4 regions of the Rhodococcus sp. 05-340-2 genome follow, and region 3 is predicted to be linked to each of the others. Evidence: predicted binding sites of a transcription regulator. Region 3 holds the regulator's gene; each other region holds the start of a gene.

Region 1 (5,249 bases), on a different contig from region 3:
CGGATGCGCCGCTTGATTTCCCTGCAGCACCGCACGGGTGAAGGCTCCGTTCTGCTCCAGCGAGCTCACCTCGGCCGAGCGCGGTGCGGGGACGCCTGCCAGCGCGGCGAGTTCGGCCAACGGGACGCCGGTCCACGTCTGCGTGGTGGACCATCCTTCGACGCACGCGATCGGAAGTTCGGCAGTGCGCTGCGGCATCGACAGCAGCCTGCCTCGGGTCAACACGATCGGGACGGCGTCCTCGGCTGCGCTGCTGATCGTCAGTTGCCAGTCGGCTCCGGTCTGCGCCTCGGTTATCCCCGCGGCTTCGGCCGTTCGGTTGATCTGGAAGTCGTTGGGGCCATCACCGTAGGAGCGTCCGCGGGGTAGCAGAATCGCTGCCTTGCGCAGCACACCCCCGATCGTCTGTCCCACCGTCAGCACGGCGATGAAACCCATTCCGGCAGCGACCAATCCGATGGCGCCGCGTCGACTCATGGTCGACGGAGGGTTGTCGTCGGTCTGCTGGTCCGGCGCTTCGTTGCGGGCGCGCAGAACGTCCATCAGCGACTCGGACCGCAGGGTGCGCCACATCAGCGGGACCTTGAGACCCAGGTGGACGAGAAATCCTGAGATGAACACCCAGGCACCGAAGTAGTGAGCGGCGTAGAAGTCGAAACCGAACACGTAGTCGTACTGGATGTTGAGAACACCGGTGACGATCTCGAACAGCAATCCACCGACCAGTGCCAACAGCGACAGTCGTTCGAGCGCATGTGCAGGCGATCGAACTGGTGGCAGCTCGACGAGCTTGGGCATTACCGACCACAGTTTGGCGATCACGAGCGGCACGATGATCAGCCCGAGCCCGACATGCAGGCCCTGCGTGAGTTGGTACAGCCAGGCAGGGTCGGTTGGCCAGTCGAAGTACGGCAACCGCAGCCACCCCACGGCACCGGGTTTGGCCTGGTCGAACTGCGGCCCGTAGGCGCTGTACGAGAGCAACCCCGTCACCGTGACGATCGGCAGCGCAACGAGAAGCACCGCACCGAACAGCGACGTCAACCACGTCCCGCGCAGCGGACTGCGAAAGCGCACGAGAGAGTTGCGGGCTTCGGCCATGTAGGGCATTCGCTGCCCAGGCAGTCCCGGATGTGTCGCGTCCAACTCCCCTGCCCGACGCATCGCCTCGTAGAAGGCTTTCGCATCGGCGGCGGTGGACGTCTTGGGTCGGTCGGACGCCCATCGGTCGAACAGCTCGTCGTACCTTTCCCCCAGCGCCGACGGCACCGCCGGGTACCGAGCTGCGATCTCGGCTGCCCGCTTGCGCAGCAGAGCTGTTCGGGTGGCGTCGATGGTGGCCGAATCGAACCCCGGGGGCAGCGGGTCTCCCGCGACGAGTGCGCGGATCAGCTCCTTCTGTCGTCGCGCCAGGTTCTCGTTCACGTGGTCCGGCCCAGCAGCCGGTTCGGGGTGATTCGTGTCAGGCCGGCGGAATCGGAGATCGCATCGAGTTCGTCGAACAGCTCGTGTTCGGGCGGGTAATGGCCGTCGCGTTCGAGCATCAACGGCGGGCGGTGCCCTGCCGCGGTGAACGTGCGGAGCAGCTCGAGCACTTCCTCCGGTACGGATGCAGTGTGCGTGTCGTGGTAGAGACCGTCGCGAACGGTGCCACCGGCGATGTGGCAGTAGGCAATTCGTTCCAGGGGCAGTCGTGTCAGTTCGGTCCAGGGGTCACGGCGTCGGTTGCGCGCGTTGGCATGGACGTTGGCGATGTCCAACACCAGACACACGCCCGTGCGTTCGACCAGCTCGGTGAGAAACTCGCTTTCGGTGAGCTCGTCGTCCGGCCAATCGAACAGTGCCGCAATGTTTTCCACGGCCAGCGGGACGGAGAGGCCGTCCTGGGTCCGCGTGACGTTGCGAGCCAGCACCGTCAGGGCTTCACGAGTCCGCGGCACCGGTAGCAAGTGACCGGCCTCGATTCCGTCGGCGCGGACGAAGGCGACGTGCTCGCTGACGATCGGTGAGCCGAGCATCGACGCCACCCGTTCCAGGTGCGCAATTCGGTGCGGCTCGACCGGCTCGGCACCGCCCAGGGACAGGGCGATTCCATGAGTGACGACGGGGACGCCCAACGCGGTGAGGCGCTCCGGTGCGTGGTCCCCGATCGATTCGGCGATCACCTCGCAGAACGCGAGACCCGGCAATTGCGAGATGATCCCCGAAATCTCGGAGCGCCAACCGATTCCGAGGCCCGCAGGCAGGGCATCGATGCTCACCCGCCGCACCCGCCGCCGCAGCCACCACCGCCACCGCCGTCACCGCCACCGCTGTCGCCACTGCTTCCGCTGTCGCCGCCGAATCCGAACGATGCAGCTCCGCCGGCGTGAGCGGATCCGTAGCTCAGCGCGCCCGCCATCGCCGGATCGAGCAGCATCAGTGCTCCCGCTCCGAAGAGCGCGGCCGACATGCCAGCGCGCGACGGACCGTAGGCGGTGAAGGACGGGCGAGAGCGTGGCGAGAGATAGTCGTTCTCGGTGCGGAGGCGTCGAAGTTCGGCATCGCCGAGTGCGGTTCGACGTCGTCGGCGAACTGCGAACGGAAGTGCCACGAGCAGCAGGACGACGATGCCGACGAGGAAGCCGACCGGCTTACCGTTCGCGATGCCTGCAACGATGCGTGCGACCCCGAGGGCTGCGACGAAGAGGATGGGGAACGTTCGGGGCAGCATGGGCTGCGCGGCGGCGCCGTGCATCAAGCCTTCGTCGACGAGAGCGTTGCGCAGCTGCGCACACGAACCGGACATGTTCGTCACCAGCCGGGATCGAACCAGGGGTGCCTTTCCGCTGCCGAGTCGTTCGAGGACGGCGCGCGTGAACCAATCCAGCTGCATGCGCTCGGAATCGGTCAGGGTGCGCCGCCGACTTCCCCGCGAATCGATCACGTCGGCACCGCGCAGGATTGCCAACGACGCCATCACCGCCTGGTCGTCGCTGGTGAGCGCCCCGACCTCGGGTGGGGTGAGGACTCGTCCGGTCGGCGATGCCGAAGCGGACCGATGTGCAGCGAGCCGGTTACTCACCAGCGTCAGGGCCACTGCGAGGACGGCTGCGAGCAGATACCACCGCAGGAACTCCGCGCCGGCAATGCCCCAGGTGTCGGTACTCTCCACGGCTGCACCACCCTTCGGTCGGAACCAGCATCTGGTGTCAGTATCGGGCCCACCGGCCAGAAAGCAAGCCCGAGACGTCCCCGCGGGGACGCGTCGAACCCCGTCGAGAAGTTCTTGTCGGTGCCCCACCGTACGGTTCGTCGAACATGTATTCGATGAATGGGGGCGTTCATGATCGACATGGCCGAGACGGGATCCGAGGCGGGGCGGATCGAGACGAGAGAGATCGAAACCGAGATATGCGCTCTGGCCGGTCAGATCGCTGCGGCGTCGGCGCAGTATCTGATCTTGGTGGGTGAGTTCGACGTGCGACGCGGATGGGCGGGCTGGGAAGTGCGGTCGTGTGCGCACTGGTTGTCCTGGCGTGCGGGAGTCGACCTGCACACGGCCCGTGAGCAGGTGCGGGTTGCCAAAGCGATGCGAGAGCTGCCGCTGATCACCTCGGCGTACCTGAGCGGCACGGTCTCGTACTCGAAGGTACGGGCGATGACGCGGGTGGCGACGGCCGAGAACGAGGCGTCGCTGCTGCAGAAGGCGCTCGACGCTCCCGCCGCACATATAGAACGGCTCTGCCGTGGTCTGAAGAAGGCGATGCGTCCCACTCGGCAGAACGGTGTGGATCGAGATCCGTGCGTCGGACGGTGGCGCTGGGACGAGGACGACGGCTCGCTCGTGCTGACGGCGCGCTTTCGGCCCGAGGACGGTAAACGGATCATGGCTGCATTGACCAGGGCGGAGTACGAACGCACCCGCACGGACGAGGAACGCGGCGCAGATCGGGCCGCCCCCGCGCCCATCGATCCGGTGCCGGCGATGATCGCCATGGCCGAGATGGTCTGCGCTGCGCTGGATTCGCCGGTTGTCTCACCGGCAGCGGAAGTGTTGGTCCACATTGGCAACAGCGCCGAAGCCGGATGCGATCACGCCCATTTCGACGACGGCCCGGGTCTGGACGACGAAACGTTGGCTCAGGTGCTGTGCTCCGCAGTCATGCGGACGGTCGGTCACGGCCGCCTCGGCAAGACCGTGCGTTGGAGTGCCACTGCCAAGGCTCCGAGCCGAACCCAGTTGCGTCAGTTGATCATTCGCGACCGATGCTGCGCGGTGCCGGGATGCGGCCGTACTCGCTTCATGCATGCGCATCATGTCACCTATCGGTCACGCGGTGGTGAGACCACTCTCGACAACCTGGTCCTGCTGTGCGGCGAACACCATCGAGCGCTGCACGACGGTTACTTCTTCATCGAAGCCCGTGGAGATCAACGCTTCTCGTTTCGTCATCCGTCGGGAACCGAGGTCATCCACGCTCCCGCGATGTCGGGAGTCGCCGACGAGATGAGGCGACGGTACGGCGGCATCGCGCCCGACGCCATCGTCCCGAACTGGGGTGGTGAAGGCCTCGACCTCAGCTACGCGACCGATGTCCTGATCACCAATTGGCAGCAGGCTGCATGAAATGGGGTCGTCGAGGGCAAGTTAGTGTGACGGCGAGACTCGGACAAGAAGCGGTGGCACATGAGCGTCGACAGATCATTGGGGGACGAACAGCCCTGGCCGGTGGAACGAGCACCGAGCCGGAGCGACGCGACCAGGCCCGAGGACGACCCTTTCTACACTGCGCCCGAGGGGTACGAAGCAGCTCTACCGGGCACGATTCTCAAGGTGCGGCCGGTCGAGGTCGCGATGTTCGGTCGCGTGCGCCAGCGAGTCGACGCCTGGCAGCTGCTCTATCGCACCGCTGATCTCGGTGGTTTTCCGCAGGCCAGTGTCACGACTGTGCTGCGCCCGCGGGATGCCCAGCCGGTGCTGCTGTCTTATCAGTGTGCGATCGACGGCGTCGCATCCTCGTGTTTCCCGTCCTATGCGCTTCGGCGTGGCTCGCGGGCGTTCGGTGCGGTTCCGCAGTTCGAGTTCCTGCTGGTACTGCACGCCCTGCGCCGTGGTTGGACCATCTCGATCCCGGACCACGAGGGTCCCGACGGTCATTGGGGTTCGCCGCAGGAACCCGGGTTCTGCACGCTCGACGCCGTTCGCGCGGCGCTGTCGTTCGAGCCGCTGGAACTGCATTCGACCACGCCGGTAGCGCTGTGGGGCT
Region 2 (5,249 bases), on a different contig from region 3:
CGGGGCTGGTCTCGGTTTCGATGGTTATGCGATGTGGGGGCCTGCGCGGGCGTGCGATTGCCTGGGTTGTCGGTAGGGATCCACTGATGCTGGTGGTACGAACCAGGGGTGGTTGTCGGTGCCGATGAACACTTCCCAGTCACTGTGGTGGATCAGGCGGTGGTGGAATCCGCAGAGGAGGACGAGGTTGTTCATGTCGGTGGGGCCGCCGTCGCCCCAGTGCCAGATGTGGTGGCCTTCGGTCCAGGCGGCGGGTTTGCCGCAGCCGGGGAAGGCGCAACCGTGATCGCGGGCGGTGAGGGCTGTGCGTTGTTTGGCGGTGATGGTGCGGGCGGTGCGGGCGAGGTTCAACGGGTTGCCGTTCTCGTCCATCACGATGGCGGTGAGGACACAGTCGCAGGCCAACTGACGGGAAGTGTTGCGGGACAGTGGTCCCATCCACGGCAGCCGCCCGACCGAAGTGCCGTCGCCGAACAGGTCGCGATACGCGCCACGATCCGCTGCACAGCCTTCGCTGCCGTTTTCGTGGCCCAGCTCGGTTGCGGTGTCAGGGGTGACGGGGTTTCCAGTGTTGATATCGACCGGATCGACGGTGTCGGTGTCGGATTCGGCTGTTGCGCGTGAGGTTTCGTCGTCGGTGATGTCGTCGGCGTCGCCGCGGCTGTGGAGGTCGGTGAGGTCTTGCAACCGGATGTGCAGGTTCAGGTGCGGTCGTTCACCGCCTTCGATGGGGCGATCACTCGAGGCGAGGTAGTGGTCGAGGATGTGTCCGAAGGCGTCGGCTCTGCGTTTGGCGGGGCTGCGGTCGTCTTGGGTGCCGTCGGCCGCGGGGTGGGGTTCGGTCAACGGCGAGAGCGCGGTGAGCAGCTTTTCTCCGGTGATCGCATCGAAGTCGCCTTTGAGTACCAGTCGCCCGTTCAGGGTTGTGGAGGCGAAGAGTTCGTTGCGGTCGGTGTTCTCGGCGGGTGGTTTCTTGGTGCCGAAGCTGTCTTCGAGTCTGGTGATCGCTGCTCGGATCCGGCCGGTGCGAGCGTCGGGTCCTGTCGCAGCTTTGATCAAGGCGGCGCGGGCCATATCGCGACCCTCTTCCGGCAGGTTCTCCGGTGGGGTTTCGGCGAAGGTGAGGATCAACGCGGCGTGATCGACGGACATCACCCCGGTGTTCACGGCGTCGGCGATGTCGGGAAACGCAGCCATGCCGCGGGCGAGGGCGACGATCTTGGTGGCCTTGGACGGTGAGAGAAGGGTGGTGGAGGTCAGCCAGCCGGCGGGTCCGGGGAAGCCGAGTTTCTCCCGGCTCACGCGGGTGTCGATCTCGGCGACGAGAGCAATCCGCCGGGCCTCCAACAACTGGATCTGGTGGGAGACCGCAGCGGCATCGGCGAGGAGTTCGCTCTCGCTCAGTTGCCAGATCTTCGTGGTCATGAGAGCAAGTGTATCGAACGCGCGTTCGACTGGCAACCATAGTGCAATCGAAAACTATTGCCCTGCATAACTATTCGATGCTCGGGACCTGTCGGACGTATGTGATAGGGCGGCCGCCGCCGTGTTGGAATGATGGTCGCCGCGGTTCCGATCACGATCACGAGCAGCGCGGCAAGTATCTCGATGTCCTGTCCGAAGTCGACGAACAGCGGTGCATAACTCGAGCCCATCGGCCGGCCCCCTGCGTCGCGATGAACGGCCGACTTCGCGGCCGGGCCGGTGGGGGGGAGCGTCACATACATACGTCAGCTGCGAGGGCGGCTACGACCCGAGGGGACGGTTCTGCCTCGCCTGTTCGGCATGTCGTCCATGGCGAGACTGATCGTCGTGCGAGTACTGAGCGGAGATCGAAACCGTGGTGTGTCGACACTTCAGCCAATAGGGCGAAATTAGAACAGACCCCTACTGCTGTCGAGTCTTTCGCAACCACCACAGTCCCGCGATGGGGAGGATGACCGGGATGAAGACGTATCCGGATCCGAAGTGCGACCACACCGTCGGCTCCGGGAAGTCCTGCGGCTGGATGTAGCTGAGGGTGCCGATGCCGATGACTCCGACGAGTTCGATGATGCAGGACACCGTCACCACTCGGCGGGATGCTTCTGTTGCTCGCGCCAGTCCTACGGTGGCGACGATGTAGACGACTGCCGCGAAAGCCGACAGCAGATACGCCACCGGTGCGTCGTCGAATCGAGTGGTGAGCTGCACGATCGAGCGCGCTGTCGCGGCGACGGCGAACACGGCGTAGACGGCGATGAGGAAGCGCCCGAATCCGGTGCGCGTGGCTTGCTGGAGGTTGTCAGGCATATCCGGCCCAAATCTGGCTCAGGCGCAGCACCATGGCCGCGAGGGTGAGGACGGCAACGAGGAGAACCGCTGTGCCGCCGCGGGAGCGGTCGCCCAGGGACCACCACGTGCCGAGGGGGAGCAGGAACAGCAGCCCGACGAGGTAGGACCCGAACGTCAGCCGGTGTATCTCGCGGTCCGAGGTGAACATCATGACGAACCCGATGACGGCCTGCAGCGCGACGACGGCCTCGGTGGCGGCGATGGTCCAGAACAACGCTCGATCGGACTTGTTCTTCAACAGGACCGGTCGGTTCATGGCGAGCTTCGCGAGCACCCAGATGCCCACTACCAGCGACAACGCATACAACAAGCCGGTGACGGCGCCGATCATCGAGTTCCTCGTCCTGCTCGCAGTGGATAGGTGGACCGGTCTTCACAGTAGTCGCGTAACACCACGTCAACACTGTGAGGCCCTGGCAACACGGAGTTGTTCCGAGCGTGACCAATCGGAAATGGATGGGGCTTGTACTTGTTCCATGGCCGAAGAGGATCTGCTCTTTCGCCGGACATGACCTCTCTTCCTCAGGTGGCCATCGGTGTCCACCGCATCTCGAGTATTTGCCCACTGCATTCAGCCAGCTCTGCGAACCTCAGGAGACACCCGTGTCAGACCTCGACCAGTCCATCGCCGAGAACATCAAGAAGTCCCTCGAAGAGATCCCGCACCCTTCACTCCCCAAGGGCAGCAACATCTACGGCTCCACCAAGATCTTCCCCGACTACAAGGCCGAGAACGGCGAGAGCTACTTCACGCTGGTGCACGGCATCGCGCACGAGTCGTCGGTCTCCTTCGTCGCTGTGCTCCAGGCAACGCGCGCCCTGCGTAAGGGCTTCGAGTCGGCTATGTACTTCTACGGCCCGGGCGCTATCAATTGCCTTGCCACTCGCGGCTTTCCGACGACCGGTGACTCCGGCTTCCCAGGCGAGCAGAACATCAACGATTCGCTCGCGACGTTCATCGCCGAAGGTGGCACCGTGTTCTGCTGCCGCTTCGGGCTCGCGCTGCACGGTGGCCGCGAAGAGGACCTCATCGAGGGTGTCATCCCGGCCCACCCCCTCGACGTGCAGGACGCGCTGATCCATTACGCGCGCAAGGGTGCCATCATCAATTCGACCTACATGGTCTAGGGGATCCCGATGTCCATCTCTACGCGTGTGGATCTGGCGTTGCTCGGAATTCGAGGAGCAACGCCGGTGTCCAGAACTGCCGGTGCCGGCCCGAGTGACGATGGACATGTCCGCATCGATGGCCTCGGCGCAGCCATCCCGCGCAATCCGCTCAGCCCGTACGTACTCGAAGAGGGTCGAGTGTTGTTCGACGGCAACGACATCGGTCTCGATGTCGAGGCCGTCGACCGGCCGAAGTTCTACGACCTCACCACCGCCGACGGGATCGCCTACGAGAAGATCGCCAAGCTCCACGGCTCCAGTGTTCTCGCTACGACCGTGGTGCAGACGTGCATCCGTTACGACGCCGATCAACGCTGCCGCTTCTGCTCCATCGAGGCCTCGCTCGACGCCGGCGACACCATCGCCGTCAAGACCCCGGCGCAACTCGCCGAGGTAGCCGAGGCTGCGGTGCGGCTCGACGGCGTCACCCAAATGGTCATGACGACAGGCACTTCGGCCGCGAAGGATCGCGGTGCCCGTCATCTGGCCCGTTGTGTGCGCGCCATCAAGGCGGTGGTTCCGCAGTTGCCGATTCAGGTGCAGTGCGAACCTCCCGGCGACCTGCAGACCATTCAGGATCTGTACGACGCCGGGGCCGAATCCATCGGTATCCACGTCGAATCTCTCGACGACGACGTTCGACGCCGGTGGATGCCGGGCAAGGCGTCGGTCTCGATGGACGAGTACCGCGCTGCGTGGAAAGAAGCGGTTCGTATCTTCGGACGCAATCAGGTCTCGACGTACATCCTGGTCGGCCTCGGCGAGGATCCGGACGAATTGGTAGCCGGGGCAGCGGAACTCATCGAGATGGGTGTCTACCCCTTCGTCGTTCCGTTCCGTCCGCTCGCCGGAACGTTGGCGGTGGACGTCGACCGCGCGACGGCCCCCGGCCGGGACGTTCTCGAAAACGTCACCCGACGCGTCGCCAAGGAACTTCAGGCCGCGGCGATGCTCGGATCGGAACAGAAGGCAGGCTGCGCGGCATGCGGTGCGTGCAGCGTTCTGCAGAACGCGGGAGGCTGACATGTTCGGTGTCGTAGAACCGGGCGACCTTGCCGGATTGTCGGGTACCGCAACCACTGTCGTCGAGCCCGGTTTCATCGTCCAACCGTGCGGAAGCGCAGTGCAACTCGACGCCTATCGTGCGCTCCGGAGAGCGACCTTCGTTGCCGAACAGGGCTTGTTCGCCGGCACCGATCACGACGACGTGGACGACGATCCGCGAGCAGTCGTTCTGGTCGCCACCGACCGGGACGGCACTGTGCTCGGCGGAGTTCGGCTAGCACCATACACGGCAACGGATTTGGGGTGGTGGGCCGGAAGCCGTCTCGTGGTCTCTGCCGCGGCGCGCACTGCCGGTGTCGGGCCTGCCCTTGTTCGGGCAGCCTGCGCCCACGCCGAGAGTCGAGGCGTGCTTCGCTTCGACGCGACGGTGCAGAAGGGCAACGAGCACTTGTTCACCCGCCTCGGGTGGATTCGCCGCGGCGACGTCGTGGTGGCCAACACGCCGCACGTGGCGATGTATTGGCCGATCGACCGCATCGAACGGCTCGTCTCCTCGACCAAGGCGATGCTCGCCGGGGTACTCGCACCCCTTCGTGCACAGCCGCTCGGCCTCGGTGCCAAAGGCTTTCGCGGAGACGACGGCGTTCCGGTACCAGGCAGCGACATGATCGCAGCGTGTGATGCCATCATCCCGTCCATGGTCGATCGCGACCCGGAGTGGGCAGGCTGGTGTGCCGCGC
Region 3 (5,249 bases):
GTGGTCGTCTTGATCGGGTTGAATCTGGCCCCGGCCGCGACGACGTCGTTCGAGGCGCAGCCGCTCATCGCCGCAGTCACGCTGGTCGCCATCCTGTTGGCCACGGCGATCGGACCCGGACTGCTCGGGCGACTGGGAATTCTGGTCGGTGTCGTCGTCGGTTGGGTGTTCGCCGCTGTCACCGGCGGAATCGCGCAACCACGCCTCGACGCGCTGAGCGCGGCGAGCTGGATCGGCCTGCCCGAGTTCCGTGGACCGTCGTTCGAGCTGTCGGTGATCCTGGTGGCGCTACCGGTGGTGATCGTCCTGGTCGCCGAGAACGTCGGACACGTCAAGGCCGTCGCGGCGATGACCGGCAAGAACCTCGACGACGTGGCCGGTGACGCACTGATCGCCGACGGGTTGGCGACCACCCTGGCCGGAGCCGCCGGTGGCTCGGGCACCACCACGTACGCCGAGAACATCGGGGTCATGGCCGCCACCCGCGTCTATTCGACGGCCGCGTACTGGGTCGCGGCCATCACTGCGATAGTGCTCGCGTTCTCGCCCAAGTTCGGAGCCCTGATCTTCACCGTGCCCGACGGCGTCATCGGGGGAGCAACCCTGGTGCTGTACGGACTCATCGGGCTACTGGGCGTTCGTATCTGGACCGACGCGAAGGTCGACTTCACCGATCCGGTCAATCTCATGGTGGTCGCTGCGGCGCTCGTCGCCGGCATCGGTGACCTGACACTGGCTGTCGGATCGGTCGAGCTCGGCGGTATCGCGTGGGGTTCGGTCGGCATCCTCGTCGGCTACCCGATCGTCTCGGCGCTCGCGAGGAGTGCAGGCAAACGAGGTCGTTAGCGGGGTCGGTCACGGATCGCGCGCGTTTTGGTCATCGACCGCCTCGACACCGCGGACGTAGTGTTTGCCTGTGACGTCAGTCGTACCGGCGACCGAGATCCGTAGAGATTTCGCGTGGTCGCTGTCGGTATGCACCGAACAAGGAGACATTCGTGGAACGCACACTTTTCGAGCCCGAGCACGAGCTGTTCCGGGAGTCGTACCGGAAATTTCTCGATCAGCACGTGGCACCGAACCACGCGAAGTGGGAAGAGCAGAACATCGTCGATCGCGGTGTCTGGGTCGAGGCCGGTAAGCAGGGCTTCCTCGGAACGGCAGCGCCCGAGGAATTCGGCGGCGGCGGAGTCAAGGACTTTCGCTACAACGCCATCGTCACCGAGGAAACCACTCGCGGCGGCTACAGCGGCATCGGCTTCACCCTGCACAACGACGTCGTCGCGCCGTACTTGATCGAGCTGGCCAACGACGAGCAGAAGCAGCGTTGGCTCCCCGGATTCTGTTCGGGTGAGCTGATCACCGCGATCGCCATGACCGAGCCGGGTACCGGAAGCGACCTGCAGGGCATCAAGACCAAGGCCGTTCGCGACGGCGACGACTGGGTATTGAACGGCTCGAAGACGTTCATCACCAACGGAATCAACGCCGATCTGATCATCGTCGTAGCCTGCACCGACCCCGAGAAGGGTGCCCAGGGCTTCAGCCTGCTGGTCGTCGAGCGCGACATGCCCGGTTTCGAGCGTGGCCGCAATCTCGACAAGATCGGTATGAAGGCCCAGGACACAGCCGAACTCAGCTTCACCGACGTTCGCGTGCCCGCGGCCAACCTGCTCGGTGAAGAAGGCATGGGCTTCATCTACCTCATGCAGAATCTTCCTCAGGAACGGCTCTCGATCGCTGTTGTCGCCGCTGCGGCCATGGAATCTGCGCTGGACATGACGATCCAGTACTGCCGCGATCGCAAGGCCTTCGGAAAGTCGATCGGCAAGTTCCAGAACACCCGATTCGTGTTGGCGGAGTTGGCGACCGAGACCACCGCCACCCGCATCATGGTGGACAAGTTCATCGAACTGCTCAACGCGGGCACCCTGACCGTCCAGGAAGCCGCGATGGCGAAATGGTGGACCACCGAGAATCAGGTCAAACTGATCGACCGGTGCCTGCAGCTGCACGGCGGCTACGGCTACATGAAGGAATATCCGATCGCCAAGGCGTACATGGATTCTCGTGTGCAGACCATCTACGGCGGCACCACAGAAATCATGAAGGAGATCATCGGCCGCGGATTGAATCTGTGATCCGCTGATCCGAAGAACACGCGAAGGGCCGCAGCACACTGTGCTGCGGCCCTTCGCGTTTGTCTTCGGTGACGATCCCTACAGCTTGCGCATCACGGTGACGACCTTGCCGAGGATCGCGGCGTTGTTGCCCGGAATCGGCTCGAACAGCGGGTTGTGCGGCAGCAGCCACACCTCGCCCTTGGACCGCTTGAACGTCTTGACGGTGGCCTCGCCGTCGATCATCGCAGCTACGATGTCGCCGTTGTCGGCCACGGACTGCTGACGAACCACCACCCAGTCACCGTCGCAGATGGCCGCATCGATCATCGACTCGCCGACCACCTTCAGCAGAAACAGCGAACCCTGACCGACCAGCTCGCGGGGGAGTGGGAACACGTCCTCGACGGCTTCCTCGGCCAGGATGGGACCGCCTGCGGCGATCCGGCCCAGTACCGGAACGAACGTCGGGGTCGGCAACCGATCCTGTTCCTCGGACGCCGACGAACCGTCGACCGCGGCGGCAGCCTGATCGGCCTGCACCTCGTCGAGACCGCGGACGTCGACGGCTCGGGGACGGTTGGCGTCGCGCCTGAGGAAGCCCTTGCGTTCGAGGGTGCGCAGCTGGTGGGCAACGGAGGAGGTCGAGGTCAGACCGACCGCGTCTCCGATCTCCCGGATGCTCGGCGGGTAGCCGCGCTCGGTGACCGACGCGCGAATGACCTCGAGTACCTTCCGCTGCCGCTCGGTCAGACCCGCACTGATATCGGTGCCGACCTCCATGGCCTTGGAGGTCGGTTCCGCGGCCGGCTTTCCCGCCGCGGCCTTGGTGGCGGTGGCCTTGGCTCCGGTCGTCCTGGAACCCGTCGTCGTGGAACGCGTGGTCGACCTCGTCGAGGTCTCGTCCTTCATGCTGTCGGCCTCCTGCTGGTGTCCTGGGATCCGGTCTGCGTGGTAGGTCTGCGCGGACTGGAGTTGATGGTGTCGACTCGTGTGGCGTGTGGTTTCTGACACGAATCTAGCGTGTATCAGCTGTTGAATCAAACATCTGTTCGACTCGTGTCGCGTTTTCTGCAGACTTTGTCGGAGGCTCGTGATAGAACTTCGAACAAGCGTCCATCGAACGCCTGATCGAACAATCGATCCAACGAGCGAAGTCGAGGTTCCGATGACCATCATCACCGATCGCCCCACCGCCGCCGGTGTCCGTGCCCGGTCCACTGTCGTCGAGCGTCGTCGCCGGGCGCGTCCCGTTCTGCAGAGTCCCATCGGGATGCACGGCGTCACGGCACCCCGTACACAGAGCGCACCGTGCCTTCCGGTCCTCGATCCGTCGTGGTCCGATGTCACCGATCGCGAGGAGGCCGATCGTGAGTTCGACGCGACCTCCGCGCACTTCGCGGGCCAGCCGGTTCGGCTGCGATCGCTCGTGCTGACGGTGTTGGCGGTCCTGGTCGTCGCAGGTGGCCTGATCGGCATCGCGAACCTGCGGGCGGCTGCTCCCGATGCAGGTGCGCAGCCGGTCGGTGTGGTCGAAGTGCACGACGGAGCTCTCGTCGAGTACACGCCCGGCAGATGACCACCGGCCCCGTCGCGTTCGCGAGGACTGAGTATCCTCGACAGACTGCCCCGATGTGCGTGCTCGTCGTCGGAGCATCGGCTACGACGGAGGACCCCTCATGCATTGCCCGTTCTGCAGGCATCCCGACTCACGCGTGGTCGACTCGCGTGAGATGGACGAGGGCCAAGCAATCCGGCGTCGTCGCTCCTGCCCGGAGTGCGGCCGTCGATTCACCACCGTCGAGGCCGCAGTGCTCGCGGTCGTGAAGCGCAGCGGCGTGACCGAGCCGTTCAGTCGCGAGAAGGTCGTCAAGGGAGTCCGACGCGCCTGCCAGGGCAGAGATGTCGACAACGATGCGCTGAACCTGCTGGCGCAGCAGGTCGAGGACGCCATCCGTGCCGCGGGATCCGCGGAGATCCCCAGCAACGAAGTGGGGTTGGCCATTCTCGGTCCGCTCCGTGATCTCGACGAAGTGGCCTACCTGCGCTTTGCTTCGGTCTACCGCTCGTTCAGTTCGGCCGAGGACTTCGAGAAAGAGATCCACGAACTGCGCAAGCACCGCGAGTCCGCCGACATCGACTGACAGATCCGCCCGTCAGCGACTCTGGTCCGAGATCGCCTTCTCGATGCGCTTCTCCGAGACCGGATACGCCGTACGAATCCCTTGGGCGAACAATCCCACCCGCAACTCCTCGATCATCCAGAACAGTTCCTGTACCCCGGAACTGTTCTTTCTGCTTTCCGGAAGCGAATCCAACAGTCGTCCGTACGACGCGTACACCCGATCGAGTACATCCATCGCCGCCGCATCACGGCCCGCGCTGCTCGGCAGGGTTGCCAACCGCTTCGTCGCAGCCGCGAGGTAGCGCGGTACGTCTGCCAATCTGCGAGAGCCGAACTCGGTGACGAACCCGCGAAAGATCAAGCCGTCGAGCTGTTCCCGAACATCGTCGGCCGGCTCACCCGAGGAGGACTGGAGTTGCGCGGACAGTGCCAGGGCAGCGGTCAGCACAGGGCGAACCAGGGCCAGCACCGCGGCGGTGCGCTGCGGAACCTCCGCGTGGACGAGCGCCCTGAGCTTGTCGAAAGCCTCGGGATCTCGAACCGGTCCACCGTGCGCATCCATTGCCTCCTCGACCGCGAGAATCCGGCATTCCTCGAGGAGCGGATCGACTCCGCCGTACGGATTCTGGCCGAGGGCAAGACGTTCGGCGGTCGGCAGCCCGGCCAGCAGTGCCTTGGTTCCCTTCGGTGCCGTCGACAGCAGCAGAGCTCTGGTTCCCGACCTCATCGCTGCTCGCTGTTGGGCGGGGGTGCTCAGGACTCGAACCGCGACGCCCGGTCCTTCCGGCACCAACGCCGGGTACCCGGTGACCTTCTGTCCGCCCACATCACGGGTGACGGTCGACTCCAACCGCCCCAGAGTGCTCGAGGTCCATGCCAGGGACGGCGCACGCTCCGCGTCACCGACCGCGCTCGCGACCTGGCGACCGACCTCCCCGGACAATCCGGTGCGTAGAGCAGCGAGATCTTTGTTGCTGCCCAACACCTTTCCGGACGGATCGACG
Region 4 (5,249 bases), on a different contig from region 3:
GGTGTTTCGACTCATGTTCTTCGAACCCCGCATCCCACAGAACACCGGCAACGCGATTCGCCTGGTCGCCGGGACCGGCTGCGAACTGCACCTGGTGGGCCCGCTGGGCTTCGACATGTCCGAGCCGAAGCTCAAGCGGGCAGGCTTGGACTACCACGATCTGGCGTCGGTGACGGTGCACACCGATCTCCCCTCGGCCTGGGCTGCGCTGGCTCCGACTCGCGTGTTCGCTTACACCGCCCACGCGGACCGGTCCTACGCCGACGTCGCGTACGAACCGGGCGACGTCCTCCTGTTCGGACCGGAGCCGACTGGATTGCCCGACGACGTCCTGGACGACCCACACGTGACCGATCGACTGCGAATCCCGATGATTCCGGGCCGTCGATCATTGAATCTGGCGAACGCGGCGGCAGTGACGATGTACGAGGCATGGCGGCAACACGGGTACGAAGGCAGCGTCTGACGGGTTTGCGTTCGAGCGCGCTCGAAGCCCTAGCTTGCCTTTCATGACCCGAACAATCACTCCACAACGCACGTGGCTCGTCACCGGGGCGTCCTCCGGTCTGGGGCGCGCTCTGACCGAGACCGCCTTGGCAGCGGGCGACACCGTGGTCGCGGTGATGCGTCGCCCCGAACGCATCGACGACCTGCTCGACGAGCACGCAGGGTCACTGCTGCCGATCGCCTTCGATGTTCGAGACACCGAGTCGGCCCCCGCCGTGGTCGAGGCGGCAATCGAACGGTTCGGACGCGTCGACGTACTCGTCAACAACGGTGGCGTCGGGCAGATCGGTTCCGCCGAGGAGGTCGACGACGCCCGGCTGCGAGACATGCTCGACCAGCATGTGGTCGGTCCCGCCGCTCTCACCCGCGCCGTGTTGCCGGGAATGCGGGCGCGGGGCACCGGAACGATCGTGCAGATGAGCAGCCAGGGCGGCCGGATCTCCTTTCCGGGAGCAGGGTCCTACTCGGCCGGCAAATTCGCCCTGGAAGGCTGGTCCGAAGCGCTTGCCGGCGAGGTCGCATCGTTCGGTATCCGAGTTCTGATCGTCGAGCCCAGCAGATTTCGGACCGGCTTCAACAGCGCAGACGTACTCGAACGCGCAGCCCCCGTGGATGTGTACGCCGACATCCTCGGCGATGTCAGGGCCGACATGCTCGCGGCCGACGGTCGACAGGAAGGCGACCCGCACCGAGCCGCTCTCGTCATCCGTCAGTTGGTCGGGGCCGAGTCCGCTCCCCTGCGCATTCCTCTCGGCCGCGAGGCCGTCCGACGGCTGCGCGAGTCGTACCGCCGCGAACTGGCCTCACTCGAGGCCCACGCCGAACTGTCCTCGAGCGCGGACTTCCCGGGTGTACCCGAATCCGTCCGCCCGGTCTGACGGCACCGCCCGGACTATCTTCTGTACTCATGGCGACGACGGATTTGATGAACAGGGCTCTGGCGGCCGCAGATTCGCAGGCATCGCTGACCGTCGAACTGGTGCACGATCTCGTCGAACCCGGAGAGCTTGCCGAACCACTCGGCATCGCCGAGGTCGCCGAGCTCCTCGATATCTCCGCGCACACTCTGCGGTACTACGAGCGGTGCGGCCTGATCGAGGTTGCTCGTGACGGACTCGACCATCGACGGTACGACGACGCGGGCGTCCGACGGATCGTGTTCCTCACCCGTATGCGGTTGTCGGGGATGCCGATGCGCGACCTGCAGCGCTATGTCGAACTCGTCGACGGCGGAGAAGACACCGTTCCGGAACGACTCGACATGCTCGTCGAGCATCGAGATACCGTGCGACGACGTATCCGAGAACTGCAACTATCGCTCGTGGCAACCGAATACAAGATCGCGACGTACGGCGGTGCCACCGGTCCGTGACATGGGGGGTCGGGTTTTCGGCCGCGACGAAGCCCGATGGGTCCGTGGACGGCCGGTCGGCGCGTGCCGCCCGGACACGATCGCGTTCCGAAGTCTGTCCGAGTTGGCGGGTGCGTCTTCGGCGCTGGAGGTGAAACTGATTGTGAGCGTCGACAAATCGATCCGGTCCGAGAGGTAGTACTTCTGTGACACCGAACTGTCGAGTTCGCCCTGCCGGCTCGGCAGTGCCGATTCCACCTCGACGAGATCGGCAGTGTTCGACGCGGCCGCAGCCGGATCGTCGGGAGCTACCCGGTAACGATTTCCTTGCGTTCGACCGGTGCCGGAGCCTGCTGCCGTGCGGAGCCGCCTGCCATCTCGAGCACCATCACCAACCTTGGCGCAGAAACCGAACTAGCAAGTAGCAGAAACGATTTCGATGGATCGGCGCTAGAGCACAACAGCAACCCGAACGCGCATCCGGGTACCACGACCGCTGCAGTCAGGGTGCGCGAAACCGGACTTCTACGACGATTCATCCCCGGATGCCAGCGGCACCGTTACACAAACCTGACCGGCTTGCTGCCATGGACTCGCGGGGCGGGGTACCGTGTGCCGCACCGGCCCGTTTCGCTCGTGAAGGAGCTTTCTTTTGTTCTCTGTTTCCCTGCCCCGTCGCTCGTCCTCCAACTCCTCCTCCGCGCGCACGTCCAGTCGGTTCGGTAGTCGAATTGCCCGCACCGCAGCAATATTCGCCATGGGCTCGGGCTTGACGGTCGCAGCCCTGTCGGGCACGGCCACCGCGTCGGCAGCCCCCGTCAACTGCGTGTCCCCGCCGTCGGCCAACGACATCCAGGTCGACGACACCGCGAGCTGCGGAGCCACCTCCAACGGCACCGGACAGGCCACCGCAGGTGCTGCCGACAGCGGCACCGCAGTCAGCGTCAACGACGGCCCCGGCTCGACGGCCACCTACGCCAACGGATACGGCGTCGCCCTCGGAGCGAGCAAGAATGCAGGGACGGCCTACGCACTGGCACTCGGCGGCGGAATCGCTCACTCGTGGGCCGACGCCGGACAGACGACCCTCGCAGTCGCCGGGTGGGGATCCGGTGCCACCTCGGAGGCTCAGGGCGTCGATTGCGTCGGCCCCCTGTCACTGGCACTGAACCTCACCAGCGGCCAGTTCTGCGTCCTCGGGAGCTGATCGCCCGGTTGCAGAGAAAAATCCGGTCCAACGGAGCCGACTACCCCGACACGAACTCGTCGAGGTAGTCGGCTCCTCTTGCATACACGGTGTGACCGGACTTCCTGGGCCGCTCCGCACATCCCTCGGGGAGCCGCCCGCTCCGTTTGCTCGAGGACTTCGCCGGCACCTATTGCCTCTCCGAACTGGCGATGAGTTGGAGCCGGCACTCGAACCGCTCTGGCAATGGGCGCAACAATGGAACGAGGGCACCGACGCGGCCGATCACCGCCCCTGACCAGCCAAGCCAGTCCCCCGAAGTGCCTTTCCGTTCTTGTCGGTGGGCCGAGATAGTCTTCTTTCAGTTCGAACGCACGTTCTGAATTGTTGCTCACCGGGGGGTGAAAAAATGGGTGCAATACCGACTGTGTCACTGGAGGCGTTGACCGCTGCCGCGCGTGAGGAGAATCGACACGCGGCCCGCAAGATCACCGCCTGCTACACCGTGCACTGCGACTGGATCACCCGCGACACCAAGCACAAGCACTACAGCCGATACGGACGCACCGAAATGGCTGTCGCATTGGGCTGCTCGGCGACCGTCGCCGAATCGTATGTGTCCGTCGGCGTTGCCCTGCACACCCGGCTCCCACTGCTACGGGCAGCGTTCGAGACAGGGGAGATCGACCTCCCTCGCGTGCGGACCGCATGCCGGATCCTCGACAACCTCTCCGACGCCATCGTCAGGTCGGTCGAGAAAGAGGTCGTCGAGGCGGCGCGGAGGTCGTCCCCGGGCCCGCTCGAGCAGGCGATCTGGGACATCCTGCTGCGCGTCGCACCCGAGGAAGCAGCAGCGCTGCGGGAGTTCGCGAAGAAATTCCGAACCGTCACCTACAGTCCCGGCGGCGAACTCGCCCGCATCCGAGCCGAGTTGACCGCACCCGAAGCCGCCGCCGCATGGCAACTCCTCGAAGAGATGGCCGACACCCTCTGCCCGAAGGATCCGCGCGGGAAGAAAGAACGCCTGTGTGATGCGTTCATGGCCCGCATGCACGGAGAACCCCGACTGGCATGCCTGTGCCACCGCGAGGATTGCCCGAAGAAAGACGCAGTGTTGCCGGATCGGCGGGTGCCGTTGACGATGATCACCGTCGACATCGCCACCCTCATCGGACTACTCGCCAACCCCGCCTACCTGGCCGGACATGGTTCCATCGACCCCGACCTCGCGCAGGAGCTGGCACGCAACAGTCACTGGCAGATCCTGCTCACCGAAGCCGTCACCCTCGCCGAATCCCTCGGCCTCGCACACCAGAACCCGGAGACAGGGGAGTGGGAACGAACACCGACAGACCAGCAGCAGGAGTCGGATACAGCGACTACGAAGGCGGAAGCAAAGCCCGACGCGAAGTCAGTAACGAAGTCGACCGCAGCATCACCATCGGCGCCGAACAGGGCTTCGTCGACAAACACGACCGAGACAACCGACACCGATGCGAGCACCACTTCAGCGCCAGCGTCTGCAGCGGAAGGATCATCGGCTTCCCGTCAGGAAACAGAACCCGACCGCGGCTCCGGTCCAGCATCATCGCCTGCAACATCGGCCCGAGGTCCGATCGACACGTCGAGTTCGACACCCGATCCAGCACAAGCACCTGCGCCGCCGCCGGGGACGACAACCTCACCGGCTCCGCTGGAGGGTCAGACCGAGGACACGCCTGCCCATCCAGCGGCAGATCCAGCTCCACCCGACCCCGGCGGAGGCGAAGACAGACCACGACGGACCCAATCGCTGACCTCCGCCGCAGCCCTGTTCTGCACCCGCACACCCGTCGGCCGGGGCACACGGCACAGCTCTGCCCTCGATCTCCCGACCCTGAACCGCGCCGCCCTGAACCGCGCCGCCCTGAACCACGCCGCCCTGAACCATTCGGAACTCGGGCGTTCGGGCAACCGCACCGGCTGTACACCCGCCGGCATCTACCTCGGCAACGCATCCCTCGCCGCAGCACTCGAAGCCGCTATCGCCGCCGACCCCACCCTCGGCAAACCCGTCGCACGCGACCCGCTCACCGACCGCGCCCTGATCTACCGACCCGACACCCTCACCACCGCAGCCGTCCGACTCCGCGACAAACACTGCCGATTCCCCGGCTGCCACCGACCCGCCGCACGCTGCCAACTCGACCACATCACCCCCTTCGA

Evidence for each region. Region 3 encodes LexA, which represses DNA repair genes until DNA is damaged. Its sites were predicted from a motif close to CGAACANNTGTTCG; they were not measured.
Region 1: a site for LexA is predicted at 3,296-3,309, ahead of CH271_RS22910 (HNH endonuclease signature motif containing protein). Genes of this name have one in related genera too.
Region 2: a site for LexA is predicted at 1,440-1,453, ahead of CH271_RS23595 (HNH endonuclease signature motif containing protein). Genes of this name have one in related genera too.
Region 4: a site for LexA is predicted at 3,412-3,425, ahead of CH271_RS12200 (HNH endonuclease signature motif containing protein). Genes of this name have one in related genera too.

What each region holds. Positions count from the first base shown of each region.
Region 1 is NZ_NOYU01000038.1:55,373-60,621, forward strand. It holds gene CH271_RS22895 (molybdopterin-dependent oxidoreductase) at 1-1,110, opposite strand, end outside; gene CH271_RS22900 (DUF692 domain-containing protein) at 1,422-2,261, opposite strand; gene CH271_RS28535 (TIGR04222 domain-containing membrane protein) at 2,258-3,154, opposite strand; gene CH271_RS22910 (HNH endonuclease signature motif containing protein) at 3,326-4,609, shown strand; gene CH271_RS22915 (lipase family protein) at 4,670-5,249, shown strand, end outside.
Region 2 is NZ_NOYU01000038.1:199,842-205,090, forward strand. It holds gene CH271_RS23595 (HNH endonuclease signature motif containing protein) at 25-1,425, opposite strand; gene CH271_RS23600 (hypothetical protein) at 1,888-2,292, opposite strand; gene CH271_RS23605 (hypothetical protein) at 2,285-2,665, opposite strand; gene CH271_RS23610 (MSMEG_0572/Sll0783 family nitrogen starvation response protein) at 2,938-3,462, shown strand; gene CH271_RS23615 (MSMEG_0568 family radical SAM protein) at 3,472-4,527, shown strand; gene CH271_RS23620 (MSMEG_0567/sll0787 family protein) at 4,529-5,249, shown strand, end outside.
Region 3 is NZ_NOYU01000027.1:416,701-421,949, forward strand. It holds gene CH271_RS16980 (uracil-xanthine permease family protein) at 1-846, shown strand, start outside; gene CH271_RS16985 (acyl-CoA dehydrogenase family protein) at 999-2,141, shown strand; gene lexA (transcriptional repressor LexA) at 2,220-2,903, opposite strand; gene CH271_RS16995 (hypothetical protein) at 3,289-3,699, shown strand; gene nrdR (transcriptional regulator NrdR) at 3,800-4,264, shown strand; gene hrpA (ATP-dependent RNA helicase HrpA) at 4,277-5,249, opposite strand, start outside.
Region 4 is NZ_NOYU01000022.1:327,924-333,172, reverse strand. It holds gene CH271_RS12225 (tRNA (cytidine(34)-2'-O)-methyltransferase) at 2-466, shown strand; gene CH271_RS12220 (SDR family NAD(P)-dependent oxidoreductase) at 510-1,385, shown strand; gene CH271_RS12215 (MerR family transcriptional regulator) at 1,415-1,879, shown strand; partial or broken gene CH271_RS29590 (DUF4349 domain-containing protein) at 1,820-2,134, opposite strand; gene CH271_RS12205 (DUF6764 family protein) at 2,511-3,065, shown strand; gene CH271_RS12200 (HNH endonuclease signature motif containing protein) at 3,454-5,249, shown strand, end outside.